2 regions of the Kitasatospora sp. NPDC017646 genome follow, and region 1 is predicted to be linked to the other one. Evidence: predicted binding sites of a transcription regulator. Region 1 holds the regulator's gene; the other holds the start of a gene.
What was found. The regulator HspR, encoded in region 1, represses chaperone genes until heat shock. The targets are predictions, from matches to a motif close to TTGAGNNNNNNNNNCTCAA.
Positions count from the first base shown of each region.

Region 2: lon (endopeptidase La) is a predicted target of HspR. The motif match lies at 7,117-7,135, and genes of this name have one in related genera.

Region 1 covers NZ_JBIRJC010000004.1:160,557-175,189, reverse strand. The annotation lists gene clpB (ATP-dependent chaperone ClpB) at 1-1,394, opposite strand, end outside; gene ACH4J0_RS09020 (LysR family transcriptional regulator) at 1,507-2,439, opposite strand; gene ACH4J0_RS09015 (TDT family transporter) at 2,510-3,676, shown strand; gene ACH4J0_RS09010 (LuxR C-terminal-related transcriptional regulator) at 4,345-5,334, shown strand; gene ACH4J0_RS09005 (helix-turn-helix domain-containing protein) at 5,324-5,620, shown strand; gene ACH4J0_RS09000 (hypothetical protein) at 5,783-6,019, shown strand; gene ACH4J0_RS08995 (hypothetical protein) at 6,027-6,644, opposite strand; gene ACH4J0_RS08990 (hypothetical protein) at 7,296-8,336, opposite strand; gene ACH4J0_RS08985 (heat shock protein transcriptional repressor HspR) at 8,556-9,101, opposite strand; gene dnaJ (molecular chaperone DnaJ) at 9,109-10,266, opposite strand; gene grpE (nucleotide exchange factor GrpE) at 10,490-11,110, opposite strand; gene dnaK (molecular chaperone DnaK) at 11,107-12,948, opposite strand; gene ACH4J0_RS08965 ((Fe-S)-binding protein) at 13,240-14,633, shown strand, end outside.
Region 2 covers NZ_JBIRJC010000014.1:69,038-83,670, reverse strand. The annotation lists gene ACH4J0_RS22530 (MDR family MFS transporter) at 1-1,006, opposite strand, end outside; gene ACH4J0_RS22525 (MarR family winged helix-turn-helix transcriptional regulator) at 1,174-1,623, opposite strand; gene ACH4J0_RS22520 (ABC transporter permease) at 1,736-2,800, shown strand; gene ACH4J0_RS22515 (ROK family protein) at 2,877-4,091, opposite strand; gene ACH4J0_RS22510 (GtrA family protein) at 4,109-4,651, opposite strand; gene lon (endopeptidase La) at 4,698-7,094, opposite strand; gene ACH4J0_RS22500 (rhomboid-like protein) at 7,279-8,073, opposite strand; gene ACH4J0_RS22495 (response regulator transcription factor) at 8,636-9,373, shown strand; gene ACH4J0_RS22490 (sensor histidine kinase) at 9,453-10,583, shown strand; gene ACH4J0_RS22485 (multifunctional oxoglutarate decarboxylase/oxoglutarate dehydrogenase thiamine pyrophosphate-binding subunit/dihydrolipoyllysine-residue succinyltransferase subunit) at 10,871-14,617, shown strand.

The DNA.
Region 1 (14,633 bases):
TCCCAGCGCGCCGTCAGCACGCTCAACTGCTCGTTCTTGTCGGCGAGATCGCGCCGCAGTCGGGCCAGCCGGTCGACCGAGGCAGGGTCCGACTCCTTTTCCAGGGCCAGCTCCTCCATCCGCAACCGGTCGACGGAGCGCTGGAGTTCGTCGATCTCGACCGGGGAGGAGTCGATCTCCATCCGCAGCCTGGAGGCCGCCTCGTCGACCAGGTCGATCGCCTTGTCGGGCAGGAAGCGGGAGGTGATGTAGCGGTTGGACAGGGTGGCCGCGGCGACCAGGGCGGCGTCCGAGATCTGCACCTTGTGGTGCGCCTCGTACCGGCCCTTGAGGCCGCGCAGGATGGCGATGGAGTCCTCCACGCTGGGCTCGCCGACCAGCACCTGCTGGAAACGGCGCTCCAGGGCCGGGTCCTTCTCGATCCGCTCGCGGTACTCGTCCAGCGTGGTGGCGCCGACCATCCGCAGCTCGCCGCGGGCCAGCATCGGCTTGAGCATGTTGCCGGCGTCCATCGCGGAGTCGCCGCCGGCGCCCGCGCCGACCACGGTGTGGAGCTCGTCGATGAAGGTGACCACCTGGCCGTCGGAGGCCTTGATGTCGTTCAGGACGGCCTTCAGCCGCTCCTCGAACTCGCCGCGGAACTTGGCGCCCGCGACCATCGCGCCGAGGTCCAGTGCGACCAGCCGCTTGCCGCGCAGCGACTCCGGCACGTCGCCGGCCACGATGCGCTGGGCCAGGCCCTCGACCACGGCCGTCTTGCCGACGCCGGGCTCGCCGATCAGCACCGGGTTGTTCTTCGTCCGGCGGGAGAGCACCTGGACCACCCGGCGGATCTCGTGGTCACGGCCGATCACCGGGTCGAGCTTGCCGTCCCGGGCGGCCTGGGTGAGGTCGGTGCCGAACTTCTCCAGGGCCTTGTAGGTGCCCTCCGGGTCCGGCGAGGTGACCCGGCCGCTGCCCCGGACGTCCTTGAAGGCGGCCAGCAGCGCCTTGGGCGTCGCGCCCTGCTGCACCAGCAGCTCGGCGACCGCCCCGCCCTCGGCGGCCAGGCCGACCATCAGGTGCTCGGTGGAGACGTACTGGTCGTCCAGGTCGTCCGCGCGCTTGCCGGCCTCGGTGAGCACGGCGAGGGTGTCCCGGGCCAACTGGGGGGCGGCGACCGTCGAACCCATCGCGCTGGGCAGCGCCGTCAGCTGGCGGCGCGCCTCGGCGTCGATCCGGGGGACGTTCGCCCCGACCGCCTCCAGCAGGGGCCGGGCGAGGCCCTCGGGCTGCTCCAGCAGCGCGATCAGGATGTGCACCGGCTTGACGTCCGGGTTGCCGACCGCGCCCGCCTGCCGGATCGCGGCGGACAGGGCGTCCTGCGTCTTGGTGGTGAACTTGCTCGCGTCCACTGCTGGGGGATCCTCCCTCGTCGTCCTTCACTGCTGCTGCGTACAGCATGCACTAAGTTGAGTGTATTCCGCTCAACTTTTTTGGGAACAGCGCCGCCGGATCCCCCGGGCCTCAGCCCTCGCGCCTCGGCGCCCGGCCGGGCCTGCGCCGGGTCAGTCCCAGCAGTTCCCGGGCCGGCCCGCCCGGCCGCTGCCCGGCCGGCCAGACCGCGCGCAGCGGCCGCCGCAGGTCCAGCTCCTCCGCCAGCGGCACCTCGACCAGCCGCCGGGTGGCCAGCTCCTCCACCACCGCCAGCTCGCTCAGGCATACCGGCCCCGCCCCGGTCATCGCCGCCGCCTTCAGCGCGGTGGACGAGGCCAGCTCCAACCGGGGCGGCACCGCGCCCCCGTACGGCGTCAGTGCCGTCTCCAGCACCTCCCGGGTGCCCGAGCCGGACTCGCGCAGCACCAGCGGGGTGGCCGCCAGCTCCGTCCCGGTCAGCGGGGTGCGGCGGCGCGCCCACCGGTGGCCGGGCGCCACCACGACCACCAGCCGGTCCGCCGCCACCACCGCGCCGGCCAGTCCGGGTGGGGTGGACGGACCCTCGACGAAGCCCAGGTCGGCGTCCCCGGCCAGCACGTGCCCGGCGACCTCCGCCGAGTTCGCCGTCCGCAGCGTCACCGCCGTCCCCGGACTGGCCTCGGCCAGCGCCAGCAGCCAGCCCGGCATCAGGTACTCGGCGACCGTCAGGCTGGCCACGACCCGCAGCTTGGCGTCCCGCCGCTCGCGCAGCGCGTCGATCCCGGCGTCCAGCGCCTGCGCCGCCTCCACCACCTGCCGGGCCCACTCGACCACCAGCCGGCCCGCCCCGGTCGGCCGGCTGCCCCGGGGCGAGCGCTCCAGCAGCGGGACGCCGATCTGCCGCTCCATGCCCTTGATCCGGGCGCTCGCGGTCGGCTGGCTGACGCCCAGTTCGGCGGCCGCCCGTCCGACGCTGCCCAGCCGGGCCACCGCGAGCAGCAGTTCGAGGGCGCCCAGTTCGGGGACGTGCGGGGAGAGAGCCATAGGTTCAGGCTATGTCCTCATAGAACCCACGGCGCTACCGGTCGCCGGACCGCTCGGCGACGGTGTAACCATGTCCACCTCGGCCGATGTCCGCCCGCTCGCCCGCCCCGTCGTCCCCGGCGTCCCCGCCGCTGTCCCCGGCGCCGTCGCCGCTTCCGCGGTCGGCTCCCCGCTCCCCCGCCCGGACCTCGCCCAGCTCGGCCCCAACTGGTACGCCGCCGTGATGGGTACCGCGATCCTGGCCAACGGCGCCGCCGCCCTGCCGGTCCGGCTGCCCGGGCTGGTCGGCTTCGGCGAGGTGATGTGGGCGCTCGGCGCGACCGCCCTGCTGGTGCTGGCGGCGGCCCGGCTGGTGCACCTCACCCGGCACCGCGAGGTGGCCCGCGCCCAGCTGCTGGACAACCCGGCCACCGCCGTCTTCTACGGCTGCCCGCCGATGGCACTGCTGGCGGTCGGGCTCGGCACCCTGTTGCTCGGCTCGCGGGTCATCGGCACCGGCCCGGCCGTCGCCCTGGACGCCGTGCTGTGGGGCGTCGGCACCCTGTACGCGCTGACCGTCGCGGGCGGCATCCCGTACCTGATGATCACCCGGCACCGGGTGTCCGCCCTGGAGGCCAACCCCACCTGGCTGCTGCCCGTGGTCGCCCCGCTGGTCGCCTCCGCCTGCGGCCCGGCGCTCGTCCCGCACCTGCCCGCGGGCCCGCCGCAGCAGGCCCTGCTGTACGGCTGCTGGGCGCTGTTCGGGGTCGGCCTGCTGGCCACCCTGGTGCTGCTGCCGGTGGTGTTCACCGGCCTGTTCCACAGCAAGGTGCCCTCTCTGGCGCTCACCCCCGCGCTGTTCCTGGTGCTCGGCCCGCTCGGCCAGTCCGTCACCGCGATCCACCAGCTCGCCGACGCGGCCCGGCCGGTGCTGCCCGCGCTGGCGCCCGTCATGCTGCCACTGGCCGAGCTGTACGGCGTCGCGGTGATCGGCGTCGCGATGCTCTGGCTGGCCGTCGCGCTCACCGCCAACCTGCGCGCCCGGCGGGCCGGGATGCCGTTCGCGATGACCTGGTGGGCGTACACCTTCCCGGTCGGCACCTGCGTCACCGGCGCCGCGGCGCTCGCCAAGCACACCGGGTTCGGCGGCTTCACCGGGCTGGCCGTCGGCCTCTACCTGCTGCTGGGCGCGGCCTGGCTGCTGGTGGCGGGCGGTACGGCCGCAGGGTTGCTGCGCGGCCGGCTGCTGGCGCGCTGAGCCGCGGCGACCCGTCGCGCGGCGGACGCCCGTCACCCGGCGGACGCCCGCCGCCACCGGCGGCTGCACCGCCGCCCACCGGGCGTCCGCCGTCAGGAGCGCGCTGTCGCTGCAGGAACACGCAGCCGCAGGGTGACGGTGTACAGCCAACCGGCGCCCCCCGTTCCCGCCCCCCGCTGGCCTCGGCCTTCACCGGAATCCGATCCGCCGCCCGTGATCCCGCGCTCCTGCCGGGATGCGGATAACTGCAATTGCGCGAACCTGCACTCGGACGGCACTTGTCCACCGGCCGTCACGCTGTGAGGGTGGAGGCACGCCAGGTCGTCCGGGCACCGCAGCCCGATGGTGGCGACTTGCTCTTCAGAACTGACCACGGGTGCACGACCCGCATCCGTGGAACGGGGGGGAAGAGCCCCGGCAGGGGCCCATGTGTGGTGATGGGGCCCGGAACCGGAGCCGGCGAGGCGTTGCTGCTCCGCCTCGACGGAAGCGCCCAGGCACTGGCGTGCCGATGGGGACCCTCGGGATCCGGTGTGCGACGGCACCCGGTCCCGGGGGTCCACCCGTCCGACCGGTACCGTGAGACGCCCCCGGCCACCGGTACCCGCCGACCGTGCGTACGGGTTGGGGGGAACAGGGGAGGCGCGTCCGGCAGGGGAGAGTGCGACGTGACGGCGGAACCGGCGGTCACGCCGCACCAGGTGCCCGAGGACGGGGAACCCGATGAGGCCGCCCGGCAGCTGTACCTGGCGATCATCGCCGAAGGAGGGCGCATCCCGTTCGCCGGGGTCGCCGACGACGGACGCCCCGCACTCCGGCAACTCCTCGACATCGGCCTGGTCATGGTCAACCGGATGGACCGTTGCTACACCGCCGTCAGCCCGCGCTCCGTCAGCGACCGCCTCGGCGCCGAACTCCGCAGCGAGGCCACCCGGCTGCTGGTCCGCGCCGAGAACCTCCCCGGCGCCCTGGACGGCCTCACCCGCGCCTACGACGCGATGCCCCGACCGTCCGGCCGCTCCGGCGGCGCGGTCCACGTCGAGGGCCACGTCCACATCCGTCAGCGGATCTCCCAACTGGTCTCCGACTGCCGCTCCGAGGTCCTCACCGCCCAACCCGGCCCCCGCCCCGCCGACGCGCTGCAGGTAGCCCTCGCCCAGGACGTCCAGCTCCTCCAGCGCGGCTGCTCGCTGCGCACCATCTACCAGCCCGTCGCACTCGCCGAGCCCCCCGCGATCGCCTACGCCGAGGAAGTCACCCGGCACGGCTCCCAGATCCGGATCCTCGACGAACCCTTCCAACGACTGATCGTCTTCGACCGCAGCGTCGCCGTCATCTCCGCCAACGACGACAACAGCGCCGCCGCCTTCATCAGCGACCCGGCTGCCCTCGCCTTCCTGATCAGCGGCTTCGAACGCGACTGGACCCGCGCCGACACCGCCGAAGCCGCCGCCCTCGGCCAGGGCCCCGGCCGCACCAGCCCCGACCGGGTCGGCCGTCTGCTCGCCCGCGGCCTCACCCAGCGCGCCGTCGCCACCCGCCTGGGCATCAGCGAACGCACCGTCGCCGGCCACATCTCCCGCCTGCGCGACCGCTACGGCGCCCAGACCCTCTTCCAACTCGGCTGGCTGATGAGAGGCGCCCGCGATGACCGATGAGCCCGGAGCCGCCGAACGCGCCCTCTACCTCGCCGCCGTGCGCGGTGGCGGGCGCCTGCGCCCCGAGGACCTCGCCCCCGCCGACCGCCACCTCGTCGCCCCCCACCCCACCACCGTCCGCATCGGACGCCTGCTCGCCCGCGGCCTCACCCAGCGCGCCGTCGCCACCCGCCTGGGCATCAGCGAACGCACCGTCGCCGGCCACATCTCCCGCCTGCGCGACCGCTACGGCGCCCGGACCCTCTTCCACCTCGGCTGGCACCTCCGCGGAGAACACCATGGCTGACCCCTCCGCCGTGCTCGCGGAGGCCCTCCCGGATCCAGCGGTCGATCGCGGCGCGGCTGGGCGTGGGCGAGCGCACGGTGGCCGGCCACGTCGCCCGCCTGTGGGAACCGTGCGACGCCGAGACCCTGTTCCAGCTCGGCCGGCAGATGCGGGGGTCGCGCGATGCCTGAGCCAGAGCTGCCAGATCCCGCCGCCCGCGAGCTCTACCGCGCGATCCTGCGGGAGGTCGTCTGCTCGCCCAGGGGGCTCACGCGGCGGGCGATCGCCAGCGGCATGGGGCTGGGCGAACGGACCGTGGCCGGTCACATCGCCCGCCTGCGTGAGATGTACGACGCCGAGACCCTGGTCCAGCTCGGCTGGCAGATGCGGGGAGCCCGGACGGGGGAGTCCGGTGGGTGAGCTCCGCTCAGCCGGTGGCGGCGCCGGTCGGCCAGTAGCCGGGGACGGCGGCCTGCTGTCGGGGGACGTTGAAGCGGTCGCCGGGGGCGGTCCAGAAGCCCTCGCGGAGGGAGAGCGCCATGCCGGCCCAGTCCAGGGCGGTCTCGACGGTGTGGTGGAGGGCCTCCTGCGACCAGGTGTCGTCGAAGACCAGCGGCAGGACGGGGGCGACCTGCTCGATGGTGGCGATCAGCGGGTTGTGGGTGATGGCCTCGTCGACGAGCAGGACGATCGGCTTCCGCAGGGCCGACGCCCAGCCGAGTTCGAGGCTCACGCCGGCCGAGAGCGGGGCTCCGACGTAGGCGAACACCAGGTCCGCGGACTGCAGTGCCCGGAAGTCGGACGGCACCCGGGGCTCGGGGGCCCGGCCGGCGACGGTCCAGGCGTCGCTGTGGTGCGCGCTGTACACGGCGGCACCGCTGCGGAGGAGGGTGGTGCGGAGCGTCGTCAGCCGCGTCCGGCTGGCGAGCGTCACCACACTGTCCGCGGGGCCGGTCAGCCGCATCAGCGGCGCGGCCAGGAACACACGTGCACGCCGACCCTCAGGGGCCTGGCTGTCGTGCTGACGCAGGTAGGGCTCGGTCATGTCGACTCCGGGGGAAGGCCGACCGGGTGGAGGAGGCGGTGCCGGTAGGCGCGTTTGGTTGCTGCTTCAAGGAATCTGATGGTTAAGCAGGACGAAATTTGACGGTACAGCGGCAACTCTTCGGACTGCTTGGGACCATCGGGAGCGAACTGATCGTCTATCAGTGGCGTTGGCTTCGTCCAGCGCTACGCCCTGGCATCTGGATGCCTGGCAGAGAGATGACGCCCGCCCTGCTGGTCGGCGGGTGACAATGGAGCAAGACATGCGGCATCATGTGGACGCTAGTGCTATTAGTCCAACTTGCGGACTTGAGAGAGGGTGGGTCCATGTCCCCTATATGCCGACTTGTCCGTAAGGTCGTGCTGTCCACGGCAGTAGCCGCTTCCCTCTTGGCCGCTTGCGTCTCTATCGCGGGTTATGGGGCTTCGGGGCCGGCGCATGACCGTGCGACCGTTGCTGTTGTCGGGGCTGAGACGGTGGCTGACGACTTTCACTGGTAGGGCTCACCCATAACCATTGCTCCACCGGCAGGCGGGGGAAGCCGCGGGATCTCCCGCGCATGGCGAGCGGTTCAATGGCGCGGTGCGCGTGGTCGGCGGCGTCCCGACTGCGCGCCGCTGTCACCGACGGTTGTGGGTGGCCCGCGTTCGGCTACGGCGGCCCGTCGGCCGCCGAGGGGGCCGGCGTTGCGGTGCCAGTGGTCCCGCGGTCTGCCCCCGAGGCGTGCCCCAGGACGTATCCGAGCTGGAAGAGCGAGTCGACGTTGTACTCCTCGCGCATTTCCGCGATGTGCCTGGCAAGGGTGCGCTCGCTGATGCCGAGTCTCCGTGCGATGACTCGGTGATTCGTTCCGGACAGCAGCAGGTCGATGATGGTGTGTCGGAGCTGTGAAACCACCTGCTGGGGCACGGTGCGGTCGCCCTCGAAATCCAGGGCTCTGCTCCAGTTCCGTTCGAAAATCTCCTGGGCGAGATAGTTGATCACCGCCGCATCATGGATGAAAGCGGCCAGATTGTCTCCGGCGACGGGAATCACGGCGAGTCGTCGATCAAAGATCAACAGGCGCGTGTACGGCTCGTCCAGGGTACGAAACTGCCACCCTTCTTTGGCAAGTGTGGCGACGTAGTCCCTAGTGGGCTGGTGGTAGCGGGTGCTCGCGTTGTAGATCGACCGCATCGATGCGCCGGTGCGAATGATGTCGAGGTCCCGTTTCAGGAATGAAGTCAACATTTCCGAGGGTCGCGGCCCCCCGGGCTGCATGGCGAGACCCTCCGACATTCCGCTGGCCATGGCCTGTTGCAGCCGCTGATTAATCAGTGCCCGGCCCTGGACGTACTCGATGGGGCCACCACTCTGATCCGGAGTGTGAAATGCCTCCGCCAGATCGGTCAATTCACCTGGAATTGAAACCGCTCGGGCCAGGAGGTCGAGGGCTTGCCGCTGCCAGGTCGAGCTCAGACTGGCGGCGAGTTTTTCAGGGTCGACGGCGAACAATGACCCGGGCTCGTCGTTGTCGGATATCAGGAGCCCGATTCCCAGCAACTCCTGGAGCGCCTCGTTCTCCTCCTGGGTGCAGGCGGCCCTGACGAGCCGACCGTCCCCAGCCAGTGCCTTGAGGTACAGCTTGCGTGCGCCGGGAGACAGGATCGGCGATCGACCGTGGTGGTTCACCAGGTGTTCTCGATCACTCACTTCTGGCTCCTTGTCGTCGACCGGACAAGTAGTCAACGCGACTGAAGTCCGCGGCCTCAGGGATCTTAATCGGAGACCGCGATCCGACGCGTAGCTCAAATACAGGAGGTCAAGACGCCCGGTAGCCGACCCGAAGCCGCCACTCTCTCACCAACACCCAGCCGCCGGCACCCCCCGAACAGGAGGGAGCCGGCGGCTGGGGGTGAGCAGGGCCCCGGGTCAGCGCTTGGGTCGCCAGACGACGAGGGCGCTGGACTGCGGGGTGGGGGGCTGGTACGGGACCAGGTCGCGGCGGTAGGAGGCGTGGACGGCGGCCTCGCGCTGCTGGAGGGCGGTGGCGGCGCCTTCGAGGGAGTCGACCAGTTCGGTGATGCGGGCCTGGAGGGCGGTGACCTGGTTCTCCAGCTCGATGATCCGCTTGATTCCGGCCAGGTTGATGCCCTCGTCCTGGGAGAGCCGCTGGACCTCGCGCAGCTGCTGGATGTCGCGGGCGGAGTAGCGCCGGCCGCGGCCGGCGGTGCGGTCGGGGCTGACCAGGCCGAGGCGGTCGTACTGGCGCAGGGTCTGCGGGTGGAGGCCGGAGAGTTCGGCGGCGACGGAGATGACGTACACCGGGGTGTCCTCGGTGAGCACGTACTGCGGCGGGGCCGCGGCGGTGCGCCGGGTGCGACGGGGGCCGTTGCCGGGCAGGCCCTCGCCGAGGCCGGGGCCGATCGGGCCGCCGGCGTCCATCGGGTTCGTCGGGTTCATCGGGTTCGGGGACATCTGGTCGTCACGCTCCCTTCGCCGCCCGGAAGAGGGCGGCTCGCGGGTCGTCGGAGGCGGTGGCCTCGCGGTACTGCTCCAGGGCGTTCAGCGCGTCGCCGGTGACGTGCTGGGGCACCACGACCTCGACGGTGACGAGGAGGTCGCCGCGGGTGCCGTCCTTGCGGGTTGCGCCCTTGCCGCGGGCGCGCATGGTGAGGCCGTTGGCGCTGCCCGGGGGCAGCTTGAGCTTCACGGCGGGGCCGTTGAGCGTGGGCACCTCGATGGTGGCGCCGAGGGTCGCCTCGGGGAAGGTGACCGGGACGGTGACGGTGAGGTTGTCGCCCTTGCGTCCGAAGACCGGGTGCGGGTCGACGTGCACCGTGACGTAGAGGTCGCCGGGCTGGCCGCCGCGTTCGCCCTGGGCGCCCTTGCCCTTGAGCCGGATCCGCTGGTCGGCCTGGACCCCGGCGGGGATGCGGACCTGCATGGTGCGGGCGGAGCTGGCCCGGCCGCTGCCGTGGCAGTCGGGGCACGGGTCGTCGACGATCATGCCCCGGCCGCGGCAGTCCTTGCAGGGCTCGGAGAGCGCGAAGGCGCCCTGGCCGCGGCTGACGGTGCCGGCGCCGACACAGGTGGGGCAGACCCGCGGCGTGGTGCCGGACTTGGCGCCGGTGCCGTTGCAGAGGCGGCAGGGGGCCTGGCTGGTCATCCGAAGGGGGACGGTGGCGCCGTCCACCGCCTCCTCGAAGGAGAGCGTCACCTCGGTCTCGACGTCGGCGCCGCGCCGGGGCTGGGCCTGCCGGGTGCCGCCGCGGTTGAAGAGGCCGCCGAAGACGTCGCCGAGTCCGCCGCCGCCGGTGCCGCCGCCCTGGCTGCCGCTGAAGAGGTCGCCGAAGTCGAAGCTGTAGCTGCCGGTGCCGGGGCCGCCGGTGCGGAAGCCGCCGTTGGCGAAGAGGCTGCGGGCCTCGTCGTACTCCTTGCGGCGCTTCTCGTCGGAGAGGACGTCGTACGCCTCGGAGATGTCCTTGAAGCGCTCCTCGGCCTTGGCGTCACCCTTGTTCGCGTCGGGGTGGAACTCGCGCGCCAGTTTCCGGTAGGTCTTCTTGATCTCGGTGGCGGTGGCGTCCTTGGGCACGCCGAGGACCTTGTAGTAGTCCTTCTCCACGAAGTCCTTGCCACTCATGCGCCCACCTCGCTGCGCTCGGCAGCCGCTGAGCGGGACACGCACCTCTTCATGGTTCGCTCGCTGCGCTCGCTCACGGCTTCCGCCACCTCCCGATGTCCATCGTCACTGCGCTGTCAACAGCCGCCGAAGGAGGAGCCGTTGACAGCGCGCTGCGGAGTCGGCCGCCGTACTGGCAGGCACGCGACTCCGCAGCGCACTGGTTGTCAGCTGTCACAGGTTGTCAGCTGTCCGAGCCACCGTCGGACTCGTCCGCGTCGGCGGACTTGGGCTCGGCGTCCGGGCCGGCCGTCGTCTGGGTGCCCGGCTGGGGCTCGGCCACGGCGACCATCGCCGGGCGGATGATCCGCTCGCCGATGCGGTAGCCGGGCTGGAGGATCTGCACGCAGGTGTCCTCGGTGACGTCCGAGGAGTAGCTGTGCATCAGCGCCTCGTGCTGCGTCGGGTCGAAGGGCTCGCCCTCCTTGCCGAACTGCTGCAGGCCCAGCTTGGCGACGACCGTCTCCAGGGACTCGGCGACGGACTTGAAGCCGCCCGTCACCTCGCCGTGCTCGCGGGCGCGGCCGATGTCGTCCAGGACGGGGATCAGGGACTCCAGGATGTTGGAGACCGCGATCTCGCGGACGGTCAGCCGGTCGCGCTCGACCCGCTTGCGGTAGTTCTGGTACTCGGCCTGCAGACGCTGCAGGTCCGCGGTGCGCTCGGCCAGCTCGCGCTTGGCCGTGGCGAGGTCCTCGGAGCCCTCGCCGGCACCGCCGGCGGCGGCTTCCTCGGCAGCCTTGATCACGGCCTCCTCGGCGGCGGAGTCGTCGCCGGGCTTGCCGCCCTGCGGCTTGTCCGTCATGCCGACGCACCACCCTTGGGCTTCTCGTCGTCCACGATCTCGGCGTCGACGACGTCGTCGTCCTTCGCCTGGGTGGACTCGCCGGCCGCGGCGGCACCGGCGGCGTCGGCGTTGGCGTACAGCGCCTGGCCGAGCTTCTGGGCGGTGGTGGAGACCTTCTCCGAGGCCTCGCGGATCTTCGCGATGTCCTCGCCCTTCAGGGCCTCCTTGAGCTCGCCGATGGCGGTCTCGACCTCGGTCTTGACGTCGGCGGGGAGCTTGTCGGCGTTGTCGGCGATGAACTTCTCGGTCGAGTAGACGAGCTGCTCGGCGGAGTTACGGGTCTCCACGGCCTCGCGGCGCTTGTGGTCGTCCTCGGCGTACTGCTCGGCCTCGCGGCGCATGCGGTCGACCTCGTCCTTCGGCAGCGAGGAGCCGCCGGTGACGGTCATCTTCTGCTCCTTGCCGGTGCCGAGGTCCTTGGCGGCGACGTGCATGATGCCGTTGGCGTCGATGTCGAAGGTGACCTCGATCTGCGGCAGGCCGCGCGGCGCCGGCGGGAGGCCGGTCAGCTCGAACATCCCGAGCTTCTTGTTGTACGCGGCGATCTCGCGCTCGCCCTGGTAGACCTGGATCTGTACGGACGGCTGGTTGTCCTCGGCCGTCGTGAAGATCTCGGAGCGCTTGGTCGGGATCGTGGTGTTGCGCTCGATGAGCTTGGTCATGATGCCGCCCTTGGTCTCGATGCCGAGGGACAGCGGGGTGACGTCGAGCAGCAGGACGTCCTTGACCTCGCCCTTGAGGACACCGGCCTGGAGCGAGGCGCCGATGGCGACGACCTCGTCCGGGTTGACGCCCTTGTTGGCGTCCTTGCCACCGGTGAGCTCGCGGACCAGCTCGGCGACGGCCGGCATGCGGGTCGAGCCGCCGACCAGGACGACGTGGTCGATCTCGGCGAGCGAGATGCCGGCGTCCTTGATGACGTTGTTGAACGGGACCTTGCAGCGCTCGAGCAGGTCCGCGGTCAGCTGCTGGAACTGGGCGCGGGTGAGCTTCTCGTCCAGGTGCAGCGGGCCCTCGGCGGAGGCCGTGATGTACGGCAGGTTGATCGAGGTCTCGGAGGACGAGGACAGCTCGATCTTGGCCTTCTCGGCTGCCTCGCGCAGACGCTGCAGGGCCATCTTGTCCTTGGACAGGTCGACGCCGTGGCCGGCCTGGAAGACCTTGACCAGGTGGTCGACGACGCGCTGGTCCCAGTCGTCACCACCGAGGTGGTTGTCACCGTTGGTGGCCTTCACCTCGACGACCCCGTCGCCGATCTCCAGCAGGGAGACGTCGAAGGTGCCGCCGCCGAGGTCGAAGACCAGGATGGTCTGGTCGTCCTTGTCCAGGCCGTACGCGAGGGCGGCCGCGGTCGGCTCGTTGACGATGCGCAGGACGTTCAGGCCCGCGATCTCGCCGGCCTCCTTGGTGGCCTGGCGCTCCGAGTCGTTGAAGTACGCCGGGACGGTGATGACGGCGTCGGTGACGGTCTCGCCCAGGTACGCCTCGGCGTCGCGCTTCAGCTTCTGCAGCACGAAGGCCGAGATCTGCTGCGGCGTGAAGTCCTTGCCGTCGATGTTGATCTTCCACCCGGTGCCCATGTGGCGCTTGACCGAGCGGATGGTGCGGTCGACGTTGGTGACCGCCTGGCGCTTGGCCACCTCGCCGACGAGGACCTCGCCGTTCTTGGCGAAGGCGACGACGGACGGCGTGGTCCGCGCGCCCTCGGCGTTCGTGATGACGGTGGGCTCGCCACCCTCCAGAACGCTGACGACCGAGTTCGTCGTACCGAGGTCGATGCCGACCGCGCGTGCCATCGTAGATACCTCCACGGAAGAGTTGAGCTTTACGGACTCAAGCATGCACGAGGGGTACGGGCGAGTCAACAGCCATGAGTCGCTTCGGCTCAAGTTTCCTGCGATCGAGTGGCTCCCTTCCTTTTTGACCCGAATGAGCGAGTATGGCGGCACGTGACTGCCGCCATACCTTGAGCCGCTTCTGAATAGGTGCTAGTGGGCGATAGTGTCCGGCCGGTGGGTGGATAAGTTACCCACGAGTACACTTGACCGACCTCTATCCCCACCGCCGCTGGAGTACGGAGAAGCCGGATGCAGCTAGCAGCGATCCTCATCTCACTGGGCACGACCGTGGTCGGCGTGGCGCTGTTCGCTCGTGCCATCGCACAGATCTACCGGTTCATCCGGCTCGGCCAGCCCGTCCCGAAGGGCGCGCGGATCAACGACCCGGTGGCCCGCACGGTGACCCTGGTCCGGGAGTTCCTCGGCCACACCCGGATGAACAAGTGGGGCGTCGTCGGCATCGCCCACTGGTGCGTCGCCGTCGGCTTCTACGCGCTGATCCTCACCCTGGTCGGCGCGTTCGGTCAGCTCTTCGACCCGGACTTCGAGGTCCCGGTCGTCGGTGACTGGACGCCCTACCTGGTGTTCCAGGAACTGCTCGGCCTGGTGACCTTCCTCGGCATCGCGGTGCTGATCGTGATCCGGCAGCTGAGCCTGCCGAACAAGGCGGGCCGCAAGTCCCGCTTCGCGGGCTCCAACATGGGCTTCGCGTACTTCATCGAAGCCGTCATCTTCATCATCGGCGCGGCCATCCTGACGCTGCGCGGCCTGGAGGGCGCGCAGCTGGGCGCCGACCACTACTCGGCCGCGTACGTGGTCTCGTACCCGCTGGTGAAGCTGTTCTCCGGGCTGAGCGTCGCCACCCTGCACAACCTGCTCTGGCTGGTCGCGACGATCAAGATCTCGGTCTCCTTCATCTGGATGATCACGGTCTCGCTGAACATCGACATGGGTGTGGCCTGGCACCGCTTCCTGGGCTTCCCGAACATCTGGTTCAAGCGCAACGCCGACGGCGCCGTGGCGCTCGGCGCGCTGCAGCCGATGACCTCCGGCGGTGCGCCGATCGACTTCGAGGACCCGGCCGACGACGCCGTCTTCGGCGTCTCCCAGGTCGAGCACTTCTCCTGGAAGGGCATTCTCGACTTCTCCACCTGCACCGAGTGCGGCCGCTGCCAGTCGCAGTGCCCGGCCTGGAACACCGGCAAGCCGCTCTCGCCCAAGCTGCTGATCATGAGCCTGCGGGACCACGCCTACGGCAAGGCGCCGTACCTGCTGGCCGGCGGCGGCAAGGACATGGAGGGCACCGAGAAGGCCACCGCCGAGCAGCTCAAGGACGTCCCGGCGGCCGCACTGGCCGAGGCCGAGCGCCCGCTGATCGGCACCGCCGAGGAGAACGGCGTCATCGACCCGGACGTGCTGTGGTCCTGCACCACCTGCGGCGCCTGCGTCGAGCAGTGCCCGGTGGACATCGAGCACGTCGACCACATCGTCGACATGCGCCGCTACCAGGTGATGATCGAGAGCAACTTCCCGACCGAGGCCGGGACGATGCTCAAGAACCTGGAGAACAAGGGCAACCCGTGGGGCATGGCCACCAAGGCCCGCCTGGACTGGGTCAAGGAGCTCAAGAAGGAGACCGGCAT
Region 2 (14,633 bases), on a different contig from region 1:
CGGAGGAGAGCGCCAGGCCGATGATCATCGGCAGGGTCATCAGGCCGGCCATCGTCGGGGACTTGTCCTTGGCCAGCTGGAAGTACTGGCTGAGGAAGGTGGTCGCGCCGTACATCCCGACGCCGACCAGCACGCTGGCGATCGCGGCCAGGGTGACGGTGCGGTGCTTGAACAGGGACGGCGGGATGACCGGCTCGGCGGCGCGGCGCTCGACCACGACGGCCAGTGCGGCCAGCAGCAGGCCGCCGCCGACCATCACCGCGGTCTGCCAGGACAGCCAGGCGTAGTTGGTGCCGGCCAGCGTGATCCAGATCATCAGCAGGCTGACGGCGGCGGTGACGACCAGCGCACCCAGGTAGTCGATCTTCACCGGGCGCTTGACCACCGGCAGCTTGAGGGTGCGCTGCACCACCAGGATCGCGGCCAGCGCGAACGGGATGCCGACGTAGAAGCACCAGCGCCAGCCCAGCCAGGAGGTGTCCACGATGACGCCGCCGATCAGCGGGCCGCCGATGGTGGCGAGGGCGAAGACCGCGCCGAAGTAGCCGCTGTACCGGCCGCGCTCGCGCGGCGGGACCATCGCGGCCAGGCAGATCTGGCCGAGCGCGACGACACCGCCGGCGCCGATGCCCTGCAGCGCGCGGCAGGCGATCAGCTCGCCGGTGTTCTGCGACAGGCCGGCCAGTGCGGAGGTGGCGATGTAGATCAGCAGGGCGATCTGGAGCAGCAGCTTCTTGCTGGCCAGGTCGGAGAGCTTGCCCCAGATCGGGGTGGAGGCGGTCAGCGTCAGCAGGGCCGCGGTGATCACCCAGGTGTAGGCGGACTGGCCGCCGTGCAGGTCGGTGAGGATGTGCGGCAGGGCGTTGGAGACGACGGTCGAGGAGAGCACGGCCACGAACAGGCCGAGCAGCAGGCCGGACAGGGCCTCCATCACCTGCCGGTGGGTCATCGGTCGGTCGTCGACGGCGCCTGCGGCGCCGGTCGAGGCCTCGGTGGTCACGGTCATCTGGGTCCTTCGGCGAGGCGGGCGGAGTGCGGAGCGGGCGCGGCGCGCGGGGACGCGCGGGCATGAAACTTCGTTGCCTTAAGCAACCATACGACCGATGGTTGACTAAGGCAACTTTCTTGGCACTCCAGCTTGCGCTCCGGCCGAACCGCGCCCGGACCCTCGGCTCACTCCGCGGGCGGCTCCCCCAGCACCTCGTTGAAGCGGTGCAGCAGCTCGGCGAACCGGCCCACGTCCTCGCGCGACCACCCGCCCATCACCTCGCGCACCCGCCGCATCCGGACGTCCCGGGCGGACTCGAAGCGCCGCCGCCCGTCCGCGGTCAGCGAGACCAGTGCCGCCCGGCGGTCCAGCGGGTCCGCCTCCCGGGCCACCAGGCCGAGTTCCTCCAGCGCCCGGATCTGCCGGCTCACCGTCCCCTTGCCGACCGCGAAGTGCGCCCCGACGTCCGTCACCCGCACCCGCCCGGCCTGCTCCACATAACCGAGCAGGCTGTACGCCATACCGTCCAGCTCGGGGTGCACACGGCGTGAGAGTTCGGCCACTCTCGCGCGACCCCGCCGGAACATCAGTCCGACCTCGCGCTCCACCGCCACCAGGGCTTCCTCGTCCGTCACCGCGCCAGTATCGCCCAGCGACCGTGGCCGGGAACCGGCGCGGGCGATGGGACAACCCAACTAGTTCATGGTATTAAGTATCCGATTTCCGCCGATACGCAAGGAGATGTGGATGGCCGCCCCGGGGCAGGGTTTCATCGCTGAACTGAAGGGCGCGGTCACACCGCGTGCGGCCATGCTCGTGATCGGCGTGCTGCTGTTGCAGCTCGGCTTCATCACCTCGTACGTCGGGGCGCTGCACCACCCGACCCCGCACGAGCTGTCGATCGCGGTGGTCGCACCGCCGCAGGTCACGCCCAAGCTGGTCCAGGCCCTGGAGTCGGTGCCGGACGAGGCCGTCAAGCCCGTCACCGCGCCGGACACCGAGACGGCGACCCGACAGATCAAGGACCAGAAGATCTACGCCGCGCTGGTCGTGAACCCGAACGGCACCGAGGACACCCTGCTCACCGGCAGCGCCCGCGGCACCTCCGCCGCCAAGGCCGCCGAGAGCATCACCACCGCGCTGGACAAGTCCCAGGGCCGCACCGTCAGGGTCGAGGACGTCGTCCCGCTGGCCAAGGGCGACACCAACGGGCTCACCGCCTTCTACCTGGTCATCGGCTGGTGCGTCGGCGGCTACCTGGTCGCCTCGATCCTCGGCATCAGCGCCGGCTCCAAGCCGGCCAACGTCCACCGCCTGCTGATCCGGCTCGGCGTCCTGGCGCTGTACTCGGTCGGCGCCGGCCTCGGCGGCACGGTCATCGCCGGACCGGTGCTGGACGCGATGCCCGGCTCGATCCTCGCCCTGACGGCCATCGGCGCCCTGGTGGTGTTCACGGTCGGCGCGTTCACCATGGCGCTGCAGTGCCTGTTCGGGATCATCGGCATCGGCCTCGCCGTGCTGGTCTTCGTGGTGCTGGGCAACCCGAGCGCCGGTGGTGTCTACCCCGCCCCGATGATGCCGCCGTTCTGGCGGGCGATCGGCTCGCTGATCCCCAACGGCGCCGGCACCAGCGCCACCAAGTCGATCGCCTACTTCGGCTCCATCAACCTGGGCATGCCGATCCTGGTCCTGGTGGTCTGGGCCGTCATCGGCACCGGCGTCGCCTTCCTGGCCGTCCTGCGCGGCCCGCGCGTCGACGACGGCGGCACGGTCGAGGCCCCCAGCCCCGCGCAGGCCCCCGCCAAGGCCTGAGCCCCCGGCGCACGATCCGACCGAGCCCCCGGCCGCGGTGGCCGGGGGCTCGGTCGCGTCCCGGCGCGGTCGGGGCTCAGCCGCCCGTGAGCGGGCCCGGGTCGGCCACGATGGCCCGCACGACGCCCACCGCCGCGCCCAGCAGCGGCCCGCGCCGGCCGAGCCGGGAGACCGTCAGCCGGTCCTCCGCCCAGGGGCGCACCGTCACCCGGGAGGTCAGTTCGCGCCGCATCGCCGGCAGCAGCCAGGGCGCCAGCCGGGCGTAGCCGCCGCCCAGCACCACCTGGGCCGGGTCCAGCAGGTTGACCGCCCCGGCGGCCGCGATGCCGAGCGCCGAGCCCGCCCCGGCCAGCGCCGCCCGGGCGGGTTCGTCCCCGGCGCCGGCGCGTTCGGCGAGCAGGGTCACCCAGTCGCCGCGCACGCCGGCCAGCCCGGCCGCCCGCAACACCGCCGCCTCGCCCGCGTACTGCTCCAGGCAACCGTGCGCCCCGCAGGCGCAACGCGGCCCCTCCGGGTGGACGGGTACGTGGCCGAGTTCGCCCGCGTAACCGCGCGCCCCGCGCAGCAGCCGGCCACCGACCACGACGGCCGCACCGACACCGGCCTCGGCGGAGACGTACAGGAAGTCCTCGGGGCTCCCGCCCAGCCACCGTTCGGCCAGTCCACCGAGGTTGGCCTCGTTGTCCGCCTCGACCGGCAGTTCGGCCAGGCCCTCCCCGGCGAGGCGCAGCGCCGGGCGCAGTTCGGCGGCGAGCGGGATGTCCTGCCAGCCGAGGTTGGCGGCCCGTTGGAGCACCCCGCTGCCGCCGACCAGCCCGGGCACGGCCAGGGTCAGCCCGGCGGGCCGCAGGCCGGACTCGGCGACGGCCGAGCGCACCAGCCGGGCGAGGTCGGCCATCACCGCGGCGGGCCGGCGGCCGCAGTTGGCGCTCTCCTGGCGCCGCCAGGCGCGGACCTCCCCGCGCAGGTCGACCACGCAGACGCCGAGGTGCCGGACGCCGATCTCGGCGCCGAGGCCGCCGGGCCCGAGCGGGTTGAGCCCGAGCGCGGTGCCGGGGCGGCCGACCTTGCCGCTGGGGGCGGCGGGGCCCTCCTCGACGACCAGGCCGGCCGAGATCAGCTGTTCGGCGAGCGAGGAGACCGCGGCCCTGGTCAGCCCGGTCTCGGCGGCCACCTCGGCGCGCGAGCGGGGGCCGCTCGCGATCACGCCGAGCACCAGGGCCAGGTTGGCCCGGCGCATCCCCTGCTGGCTGGCGGGCCCGGTCCGGACGCCGTCCGGCTCCCCGCGCATATCGGTCACCTCATGTCCTAGGGAACATCCCGTGGCATCTCGGGTGCAGCGTAACCGGGTTCCGGCACCGGGACCGCCCGCGGGACGGAGCCGGTGAAGACCCAGCGCCGCATCGCCCAGTACCGGAACAGCATCGCGACGAAGGTGCCGAGGACCATCCCGCTGACGAAGTCCGCGACCTCCTGGTGGAACGGGGTGACGTACGGCTCGCGCAGCTGGAAGGCGTACCGGGAGAGCGCCAGCGGAATGACGTTGACACCGATCGCCACCGCGCTGACCAGGAAGAACAGCACGGCCTCGGTTCGGTGCCCGGCCGTCCGGAAGGCCCAGCGGCGGTTGAGCACGTAGGAGACGACGGTGGCGATCACCGTCGCCACCGTCAGCGCGACCACCGGTTCGTGCTCCAGGACGGTGAACTTGAGCTCCAGGTCGATCACCGTGGTGAGCACGAAGCAGCCGCTGCCGACCAGCAGGAACTTCACCAGCCGGCGGTGCCGGACCAGGAACGGTCGCAGCCGCACCGGCACCCGGGCCAGGGCGCGCTGCGTGGGGGACGGCATGTCCGCAGTGTGGCACGCGGACCGGCCGTCCCCCCGTCGATCACCGTCAGGCCGCGGCGATCAGCACCCCGGCCGGCTCCAGGGCCAGCTCGAGCACCTCGCGCACGTCCGCCACCGGGTGGACGGTGAGCCGCTCCAGCACCTCGGCCGGGACGTCGTCCAGGTCGGCCTCGTTGCGCTTGGGGATGATCACCGTGGTGATGCCGGCCCGGTCGGCGGCGAGCAGCTTCTGCTTCACCCCGCCGATCGGCAGCACCCGCCCGGTCAGCGACACCTCGCCCGTCATCGCCACGTCGGTGCGCACCTTGCGGCCGGAGAGCAGCGAGGCCAGCGCCGTGGTCATGGTGATGCCGGCGCTCGGCCCGTCCTTGGGGACGGCCCCGGCCGGGACGTGCAGGTGCACGCCGCGGTCGCGCAGCGAGGTGACGGGCAGCTCCAGTTCGGCGCCGCGCGAGCGGAGGAAGGAGAGCGCGATGTGCGCGGACTCCTTCATCACGTCACCCAGCTGCCCGGTGAGGGTGAGCCCGGTGCCGCCGGTCTCGGCGTCGGCGAGCGAGGCCTCGATGTAGAGGACGTCGCCGCCGGCGCCGGTGACCGCGAGGCCGGTGGCCACGCCGGGGACGGCGGTGCGCCGTTCGGCGGGCTCCTGGGCGGACTCGGGCACGTGGTGCGGTCGGCCGATCAGGGCGCGCAGGTCCTGAGCGCCGACCGCGGCGGGCAGTTCGCGCTCGCCCAGCTCGGTCTGTGCGGCGATCTTGCGCAGCACCCGGGCGATCGAGCGCTCCAGGGTGCGCACGCCCGCCTCGCGGGTGTACTCCCCGGCGAGCCGGCGCAACGCCTCCTCGTCGACACTGACCTGTCCGTCGCCGAGGCCGGCCCTCTCCAGCTGGCGCGGGAGCAGGTGGTCGCGGGCGATGACGACCTTCTCGTCCTCGGTGTAGCCGTCGAGCCGGACCAGCTCCATCCGGTCGAGCAGCGGCTCGGGGATGGCCTCCAGCACGTTGGCGGTGGCGAGGAAGACGACGTCGGAGAGGTCGAGCTCGACCTCCAGGTAGTGGTCCCGGAAGGTGTGGTTCTGCGCCGGGTCCAGCACCTCCAGCAGGGCGGCGGCCGGGTCGCCCCGGTAGTCGGAGCCGACCTTGTCGATCTCGTCGAGCAGGACGACCGGGTTCATCGAGCCGGCTTCCTTGATCGCCCGCACCAGGCGGCCGGGCAGCGCGCCGACGTAGGTGCGCCGGTGGCCGCGGATCTCCGCCTCGTCGCGGACGCCGCCGAGCGCGACCCGGACGAACTTGCGGCCCATGGCACGGGCCACCGACTCCCCGAGGGACGTCTTGCCGACGCCGGGCGGGCCGACCAGCGCGAGCACCGCGCCGCCGCGGCGGCCGCCGATCAGTCCCAGCCCCTGGTCGGCCCGGCGCTTGCGGACGGCCAGGTACTCGACGATCCGCTCCTTCACGTCGGCGAGGCCGGCGTGGTCGGCGTCGAGCACGGCGCGGGCGCCGGCGATGTCGTACGCGTCCTCGGTGCGCTCGTTCCAGGGCAGCTCCAGGACGGTGTCCAGCCAGGTGCGGATCCAGGAGCCCTCGGGCGACTGCTCGGACGAGCGCTCCAGCTTGTCGACCTCCTTGAGCGCCGCCTCCCGCACCTTCTCCGGGAGGTCGGCGGCCTCGACCCGGGCGCGGTAGTCGCCCTCCTCGTCGGCCGGGTCGCCGTTCAGCTCGGCCAGCTCCTTGCGGACGGCCTCCAGCTGGCGGCGGAGCAGGAACTCCTTCTGCTGCTTGGCCACGCCCTCCTCGACGTCCTTGCGGATGGTGTCGTTGACCTCCTCCTCGGCGAGGTGGTCGCGCAGCAGGGTGAGGGCGTACTCCAGCCGGGCGACCTGGTCGGCCTCCAGCAGCACCTTGAGCTTCTGCTCGGCGGTGGCGAAGGGCGCGTAGCCGATGTTGTCGGCCAGCTCGCCGACGCCCTCGATCTGCGCGACCCGGTCCACGATCTGCCAGGCGCCGCGCTTGCGCAGCCACTGGGTGGACAGCGCCTTGTACTCCTTGACCAGCTCGGCGGCCCGCCCGGCCACCGGCATGCCGACCGAGGACTCCCGGAACGGCGTGGTCTCCACCCAGAGCGCGGCGCCGGGGCCGGTGGTGCCGACCCCGATCCGGACCCGGCGCACGGCGCGCACCAGCGCGGCCGGATCGCCGTCGGCGAGGCGGCCCACCTGCTCCACCGTGGCCAGCGTGCCGGCCGCCGCGTACGAGCCGTCCACCCGCGGAACCAGCAGGACCTGGGGCTTGCCGGAACCGGCGGCCGCGGCGCGGGCGGCCTCGACCGCGGCGCGCACCTCGGTGTCCTTCAGGTCCAGCGGGACGACCATGCCCGGGAGGACGACCTCGTCGTCGAGCGGCAGCACGGGCAGGGTGAGCGGTGTGGACGTCGATGCCATGATCTCTCCCCAGTCAGTGAACTTGAGTCGACCTGACTAAGGCTTCACGGCCGCCGGATGTTCCCGGCATCTTGTTCGCTGCGAGCGAACGCCTCGTCACCACAGCGGCCGGGAGGGGGCGCCGTCAACCGGGAGGGGGCGCCGTCAAAAGGACGGGAAGGAAGGGCCCGAGAGGGCCCCGGCGTCAGCGCGCGGTGGACGGACGGGCGCCGGCCCGCACCGCCGCGGCGGCCGAGGAGGCGACCGCCGGGGCCTGCGCCGCACGGGTCCGCGGCCGCGGCGGGCGTCGCTCGATCCGGCGCAGCCAGCGCGACAGCACCACTCCGGCGAGCACCGCGGCCGGATGCCCCACGGCCGTGACCACGTCCTTCCCGGTGGCGATCTGCTGGGCGATCATCAGCCCCGCCCCGCCCAGCGCCAGCACCCGCCCGCGCCAGGGCAGCAGCCCGGCCACCGCGCCCAGGCAGGCGAGCACGCCGTAGCTGACCCCGACGTCCAGGTGGTCCATCGCCTCCGGCGCCATCCGCCCGGCCTCCACCGCGGTGATCACCACACCCTGGGAGAGCAGCGTCGCCGCGACGTGCCCGATCGCGAACACCGCCGCGGCCCGGCCGGTGCCGACCCTGCGCTCCAGCGGCGCCAGGGTGAGGGCGAAGCCCCACACGTAGGGCAGCCACACCTCCCCGGCCACCCAGAAGCCGCTGAGCACGAGGGCGCGCAGCGGGTGCTGGAGCAGGTTGTGGCCGTCCGAACTGGAGGCCTCCCGCAAGCGCTGGACGAGTTCCGGATCGGCGATCCCCGCGAAGGTGGTGGTGGCTCCGACCACGGCGAGATATCCGAGGGTGAAGGGAGTGCGCCGGGGCGTCGGCACGCGTTCCAGCAGCCATTCGAAGACGCCGGCGCGCAGTCCGTACCGGAGCATTCCGTACGGCATCCCCGCGGGGACGCTCCGGACGGCCTCCCGCCGCAGTCCCGCCATGCCGCCTCCGCTCCACGCCCGCCGACACCGGCGCTCGCAGGTGCCCGACGTACCGGCGCGTGCGCCGGATTCCGCCCGGCGGGGCGTTGTCGTGGCCACGGTACGTCGAGGTTCTGAGAGGCACCTGAGAAAAGCCCGTGAAGACCGTCGACGCGAGGAGCCGCCGGATTCCCGGCATTGGTCCAGACCTTCTTCCCATTAACGCGTCAGTAGGGCCTCTGACCGGCGACTTGGCGTCAACTGGAGTGCATACGTACCGTTACGCAGAGAAAATTCGCCGGGTAAGGTATCGGCCCGTGCCCACTCAAGCGGTGGGCCAACGGGCGGCCGGACAGCCGGCCCACGGGCCGGAAACGTCCGGTCCACCTGCCGGAAAGCATCCGCTGTCCGTACGCTGCGAAGTGCGTGGGAGACGTGGACGGGAGACCATCCGTCCGCACAACTCCCGGACGCGCGACGGGACGGCGGACCCGGCACAGTCCACGACGGAACAAGACTACGAGCGGAGCCCCGCCATCCCCACAGGTGGCCGGCCCGCAGCCCTGGGGGCGGTGGCGTGACCGTGACAGAAATTCAGCAGGACAACCCCAACACCGGTGGCACGGTGAGCAGTCAGCGCAGAGTGCTGGTGGTGGAGGACGAGCCCACGATCGCCGAGTCGATCGCGGCCCGACTGGGCGCGGAGGGGTTCAAGGTCGCCGTGGCCCACGACGGCCCCGGCGCGGTGGACGGCTTCCACACCTGGCAGCCGGACCTGGTGGTCCTGGACATCATGCTGCCCGGCTTCGACGGGCTGGAGGTGTGCCGCCGGATCCAGGCCCAACGCCCGGTCCCGGTGCTGATGCTGACCGCCCGCGACGACGAGACGGACCTGCTGGTCGGCCTCGGCGTCGGTGCCGACGACTACATGACCAAACCGTTCTCGATGCGCGAACTGGCCGCCCGGGTCAACGTGCTGCTGCGCCGCGTCGAGCGCGCCCAGCAGGCCGCCCGCACGCCCGCGCTCGGCAGCCTGCGCTTCGGCGAGCTGGAGATCGACCACGTCCAGCGCCGGGTCCGGCTCGCCTCGGGCGACGTCCACCTGACGCCGACCGAGTTCGACCTGCTGGCCTGCCTGGCCGCCCAGCCGCGCGCGGTGCTCACCCGCGAGCAGCTGCTGGCCGAGGTGTGGGACTGGACCGACGCGTCCGGCACCCGCACCGTCGACAGCCACGTGAAGGCGCTGCGCCGGAAGATCGGCGCCAGCTGGATCCGCACCGTGCACGGCGTCGGATACGCACTGGAGGCCCCGCTCTCCTGACGGGGGCCTCGGGCGACGGGCCACCGGGGGGCCCGTGTCCCGGCACCGCCGTGACACCACGCGGGGATCACAGGGACCAATGACCTTTCCACAGCAACGCAACCGGGACGCCGACGGCGCGCGCCCGCAGACGCTGGCCGCACGCGCGGCCAGCCGGGTCTGGGCCGACATCCGCCCGCTCGACCCGGTCCGGTCGATCAAGGGCAAGCTCGCCCTGCTGGTGATCGTCTCCGTGTTCCTGGCCACCGGGATGGTGGTCGTGGCGATCCGGTCCGAGACCCAGATCCGGATCATCATGGTCTTCTCCATGATCGCCTCGCTGCTGTTCATGCAGTTCCTCGCGCACGGGCTGACCGCCCCGCTGCGCGAGATGACGGCCGCCGCCCGCGCGATGGCCTCCGGCGACTACAGCCGCCGGGTCGAGGTGAACTCGCGCGACGAGATCGGCGAGCTGGCCGCCGCCTTCAACGCCATGGCCGCCGACCTCCAGGCCGCCGACCAGCACCGCCGAGAGCTGGTCGCCAACGTCTCGCACGAGCTGCGCACGCCCATCGCCGCGCTGCGCGCCGTGCTGGAGAACGTGGTGGACGGCGTCGTGCAGCCCAATCCGGCGACACTGGAGGCCGCGCTGGAGCAGACCGAGCGGCTCGGCCGCCTGGTCACCCACCTCCTGGACCTCTCCAAGATCGACGACGGCGTGGTCGACCTGGACGCCCGCCCCTTCGAGGTGCGCGAGTTCCTGGACGGCGTGCTGCGCGGGGTCACCGTGGACGGCGCGACGGCCGGCGGGGCGTTCTCCCGGCGCGGCGACGTCCGACTGGCCCTGGAGGTCAGCCCGGCCGGCCTGACCGCCGTGGCGGACCCGGAGCGGCTCCACCAGGTGGTCGCCAACCTGGTCGACAACGCCTGCAAGCACTCCCCGCCCGGCGGCACCGTGACGGTGCGCGCGAGACCGGACGGCGAGGAGGGCGGCCTGCTGCTGGAGGTCCAGGACGAGGGTCCGGGCATCCCCCTGGCGGACCGCGGCCGGGTCTTCGAGCGGTTCAGCCGCAGCGGCACCGCGACCGCCTCCGGCGCCGGCGCCGACGGCGGCACCGGACTGGGCCTGGCGATCGCCCGCTGGGCGGTGGACCTGCACGGCGGGCGGATCGCCGTCGCGGAGTCGCCGCGCGGCTGCCGGATCGAGGTCCGCCTGCCCGGACAGCCCTGAGCGGGCCGGGACATTTGTCACAGATCCGACACAGACGCACACGAAGATCGTCTGCGGATCACTCCAGGTCTTTGTCCGTTTTCGCCCCGGTTTGGAGGGCGATCGGGCCCGATCGGTTCCCCTCGGATACGGCTTTCTAACGTACTTTTTCAGCCAATCTGCAGGTCAGGACTGTGATCTGGGCGACGCCTGGGGCCCGGGGACTGCGCGATCACTGGTCAGGGGCGTAGCCTTAATCCCCGCTGTCCAAACATCCCAAAAGGAAGCGGAAGAGGGCGGTTGCCGCCGTGTCGCCACAGTCCCCTGAAACCCCCAACAGCTCGGCAAGCTCCACTGGCTTCGGCCCCAATGAGTGGCTCGTCGATGAGATCTACCAGCAGTACCTCCAGGACCCGAACTCGGTCGACCGAGCCTGGTGGGACTTTTTCGCCGACTACAAGCCCGGTACCGAGGTGACCCCAGTGACCCAGGCCGCGACCCAGGCCGGCCCCACGCCGACCCCTGCCGCTGCCCCCGCGCCCGCCGCTGCTGCTCCGGCCGCACCCGCGCCCGCCGCTCCGGCCGCCCCGGCCGCTCCGGCCCCGGCTGCCGCCCCGCTCGCCGCCGCGCCCGCCGCACCCCCGGCCCCCAAGGCCGCCGCCGCTGCCCCGGCCCCGGCCGCCGCCCCGGCCGGACCCGAGCTGGTCCAGCTGCGCGGCCCGGCCAAGGCCGTCGCCACCAACATGGACGCCTCGCTGGAGGTGCCGACCGCGACCTCGGTCCGCGCCGTCCCGGCGAAGCTGTTGATCGACAACCGCATCGTCATCAACAACCACCTGCAGCGCGCCCGCGGCGGCAAGGTCTCCTTCACCCACCTGATCGGTTACGCCCTGGTCCAGGCCATCAAGGCCGCCCCGGGCATGAACCACAGCTACAAGGTGGAGGACGGCAAGGCCTTCCTGGTCAAGCCGGAGCACGTCAACCTGGGCCTGGCGATCGACCTGGTCAAGCCGAACGGCGACCGCCAGCTGGTCGTCGCGGCCATCAAGAAGGCCGAGACCCTCGACTTCTTCGGCTTCTGGCAGGCCTACGAGGACATCGTCCGCCGGGCCCGCGCCAACAAGCTGACCATGGACGACTTCACCGGCGTCACGGTCTCGCTGACCAACCCCGGCGGCATCGGCACCGTGCACTCCGTGCCGCGCCTGATGCAGAACCAGGGCACCATCGTCGGCGTCGGCGCCATGGAGTACCCGGCCGAGTTCCAGGGCTCCGCCCCGGAGACCCTGTCCCGCCTCGGCGTCTCCAAGATCATGACGCTGACCTCGACCTACGACCACCGCGTCATCCAGGGCGCGGCGTCCGGCGAGTTCCTGCGCGAGATCCACCGCCTGCTGCTCGGCGAGAACGGCTTCTACGACGAGATCTTCGAGTCGCTGCGGATCCCGTACGAGCCGGTCCGCTGGGCCACCGACGTCGCCACCACCCACGACGACGAGGTCAACAAGACCGCCCGCGTCATGGAGCTGATCCACTCCTACCGGGTCCGCGGTCACCTCATGGCCGACACCGACCCGCTGGAGTACAAGCAGCGCAAGCACCCCGACCTCGACGTCACCACCCACGGCCTCACCCTGTGGGACCTGGAGCGCGAGTTCGCGGTCGGCGGCTTCGGCGGCCAGAAGATGATGAAGCTCCGCGACATCCTCGGCCTGCTGCGCAACACCTACTGCCGCACCGTCGGCATCGAGTACATGCACATCCAGGACCCGAAGCAGCGCAAGTGGCTGCAGGAGCGCCTGGAGAAGCCGTACGCGAAGCCCGAGCGCGAGGAGCAGCTGCGGATCCTGCGCCGGCTGAACTCTGCCGAGGCCTTCGAGACCTTCCTGCAGACCAAGTACGTCGGCCAGAAGCGCTTCTCGCTGGAGGGCGGTGAGTCGCTGATCGCGCTGCTGGACGCGACCATCGACTCCGCCGCCGAGCACCGCCTGGACGAGGCCGTCATCGGCATGGCCCACCGCGGCCGCCTGAACGTGCTGGCCAACATCGTCGGCAAGCCGTACGGCAAGATCTTCGGCGAGTTCGAGGGCAACCTCGACCCGAAGTCGATGCACGGCTCCGGCGACGTCAAGTACCACCTGGGCTCCGAGGGCACCTTCACCGGCCTGGACGGCGAGCAGATCAAGGTCTCGCTGGCCGCCAACCCCTCCCACCTGGAGACGGTCGACCCGGTGGTCGAGGGCATCGCCCGCGCCAAGCAGGACATCCTGGACCAGGGCGGCAGCACCTTCCCGGTGCTGCCGATCCAGATCCACGGCGACGCGGCCTTCGCCGGCCAGGGCGTCGTCGCGGAGACCCTGAACATGTCGCAGCTGCGCGGCTACCGCACCGGCGGCACCGTGCACATCGTGGTGAACAACCAGGTCGGCTTCACCGCCGCCCCGGCGTCCTCGCGCTCCTCGATGTACTGCACCGACGTGGCCCGCATGATCGAGGCCCCGATCTTCCACGTGAACGGCGACGACCCGGAGGCCGTGGTCCGCGTCGCGCGGCTCGCCTTCGAGTTCCGCCAGGCGTTCCACAAGGACGTCGTGATCGACCTCATCTGCTACCGCCGCCGCGGTCACAACGAGGCCGACAACCCGTCGTTCACCCAGCCGCTGATGTACGACCTGATCGACAAGAAGCGCTCGGTGCGCAAGCTGTACACCGAGGGCCTGATCGGTCGCGGCGACATCACCATGGAAGAGGCGGAGCAGGCGCTCCAGGACTTCCAGGGCCAGCTGGAGAAGGTCTTCGCCGAGGTCCGCGACGCGGCCCAGGCGCCGGCCGACACCACCACGGGCAAGCCGGTCGCCGACTTCCCGGTCTCCATCCAGACCGGCATCTCCCAGGAGATGGTCAAGCGGATCGCCGCCTCGCAGGTCAACCACCCGGACTGGCTGACCGTCCACCCGCGCCTGCTGCCGCAGCTGCAGCGCCGCGCCGCCTCGGTCGAGGACAACACCATCGACTGGGCGATGGGCGAGACCCTCGCCATCGGCTCGCTGCTCATGGAGGGCCACCCGGTCCGCCTGGCCGGCCAGGACAGCCGCCGCGGCACCTTCGGCCAGCGGCACGCCGTCCTGATCGACCGCAAGACCGGCGAGGACTACACCCCGCTGCAGTACCTCACCGAGGACCAGGCCCGCTACACCGTCTACGACAGCCTGCTGTCGGAGTACGCGGCCATGGGCTTCGAGTACGGCTACTCGCTGACCCGCCCGAACGCGCTGGTCATGTGGGAGGCGCAGTTCGGCGACTTCGTCAACGGCGCGCAGACCATGGTGGACGAGTACATCGCCTCCGCCGAGCAGAAGTGGGGCCAGCACTCCGGTGTCGTCCTGCTGCTGCCGCACGGCTACGAGGGCCAGGGGCCGGACCACTCGTCCGCCCGCCCGGAGCGCTTCCTCCAGCTGTGCGCGCAGGACAACATGACGGTCGCCATGCCGACCCTGCCGTCGAACTACTTCCACCTGCTGCGCTGGCAGGCGCACAACCCGCACCACAAGCCGCTGATCGTCTTCACCCCGAAGTCGATGCTGCGTCTGAAGGCCGCGGCGAGCGCGACCGAGGAGTTCCTGTCGGGCTCCTTCCGCCCGGTCATCGGTGACACCACCGTCGACCCGGCGCAGGTCCGCAAGGTGGTCATCACCTCCGGCAAGTTCTACTACGACCTGGCGGCGGCCCGGACCGAGCGCGGCATCACCGACACCGCGATCGTCCGCATGGAGCGGCTCTACCCGCTGCCGGTGGCCGAGCTCCAGGAGGAGCTGGCCCGCTACGGCGACGACGTCCAGTTCGTCTGGGCGCAGGAGGAGCCGGCCAACCAGGGTGCCTGGCCGTTCATCGCGATGAACCTGGTCGACCACCTCCAGGTCGTCATCGGCCGCAGCGGCGGCGACGCCCGTCTGCGCCGCGTGGCCCGCACCTCGGCCTCGTCGCCGGCGGTCGGCTCGGCCAAGCGGCACGGTGCCGAGCAGCAGGCGCTGATCGAGGAGGTCTTCGCGCTCTGACGCGCCGAGACCGACA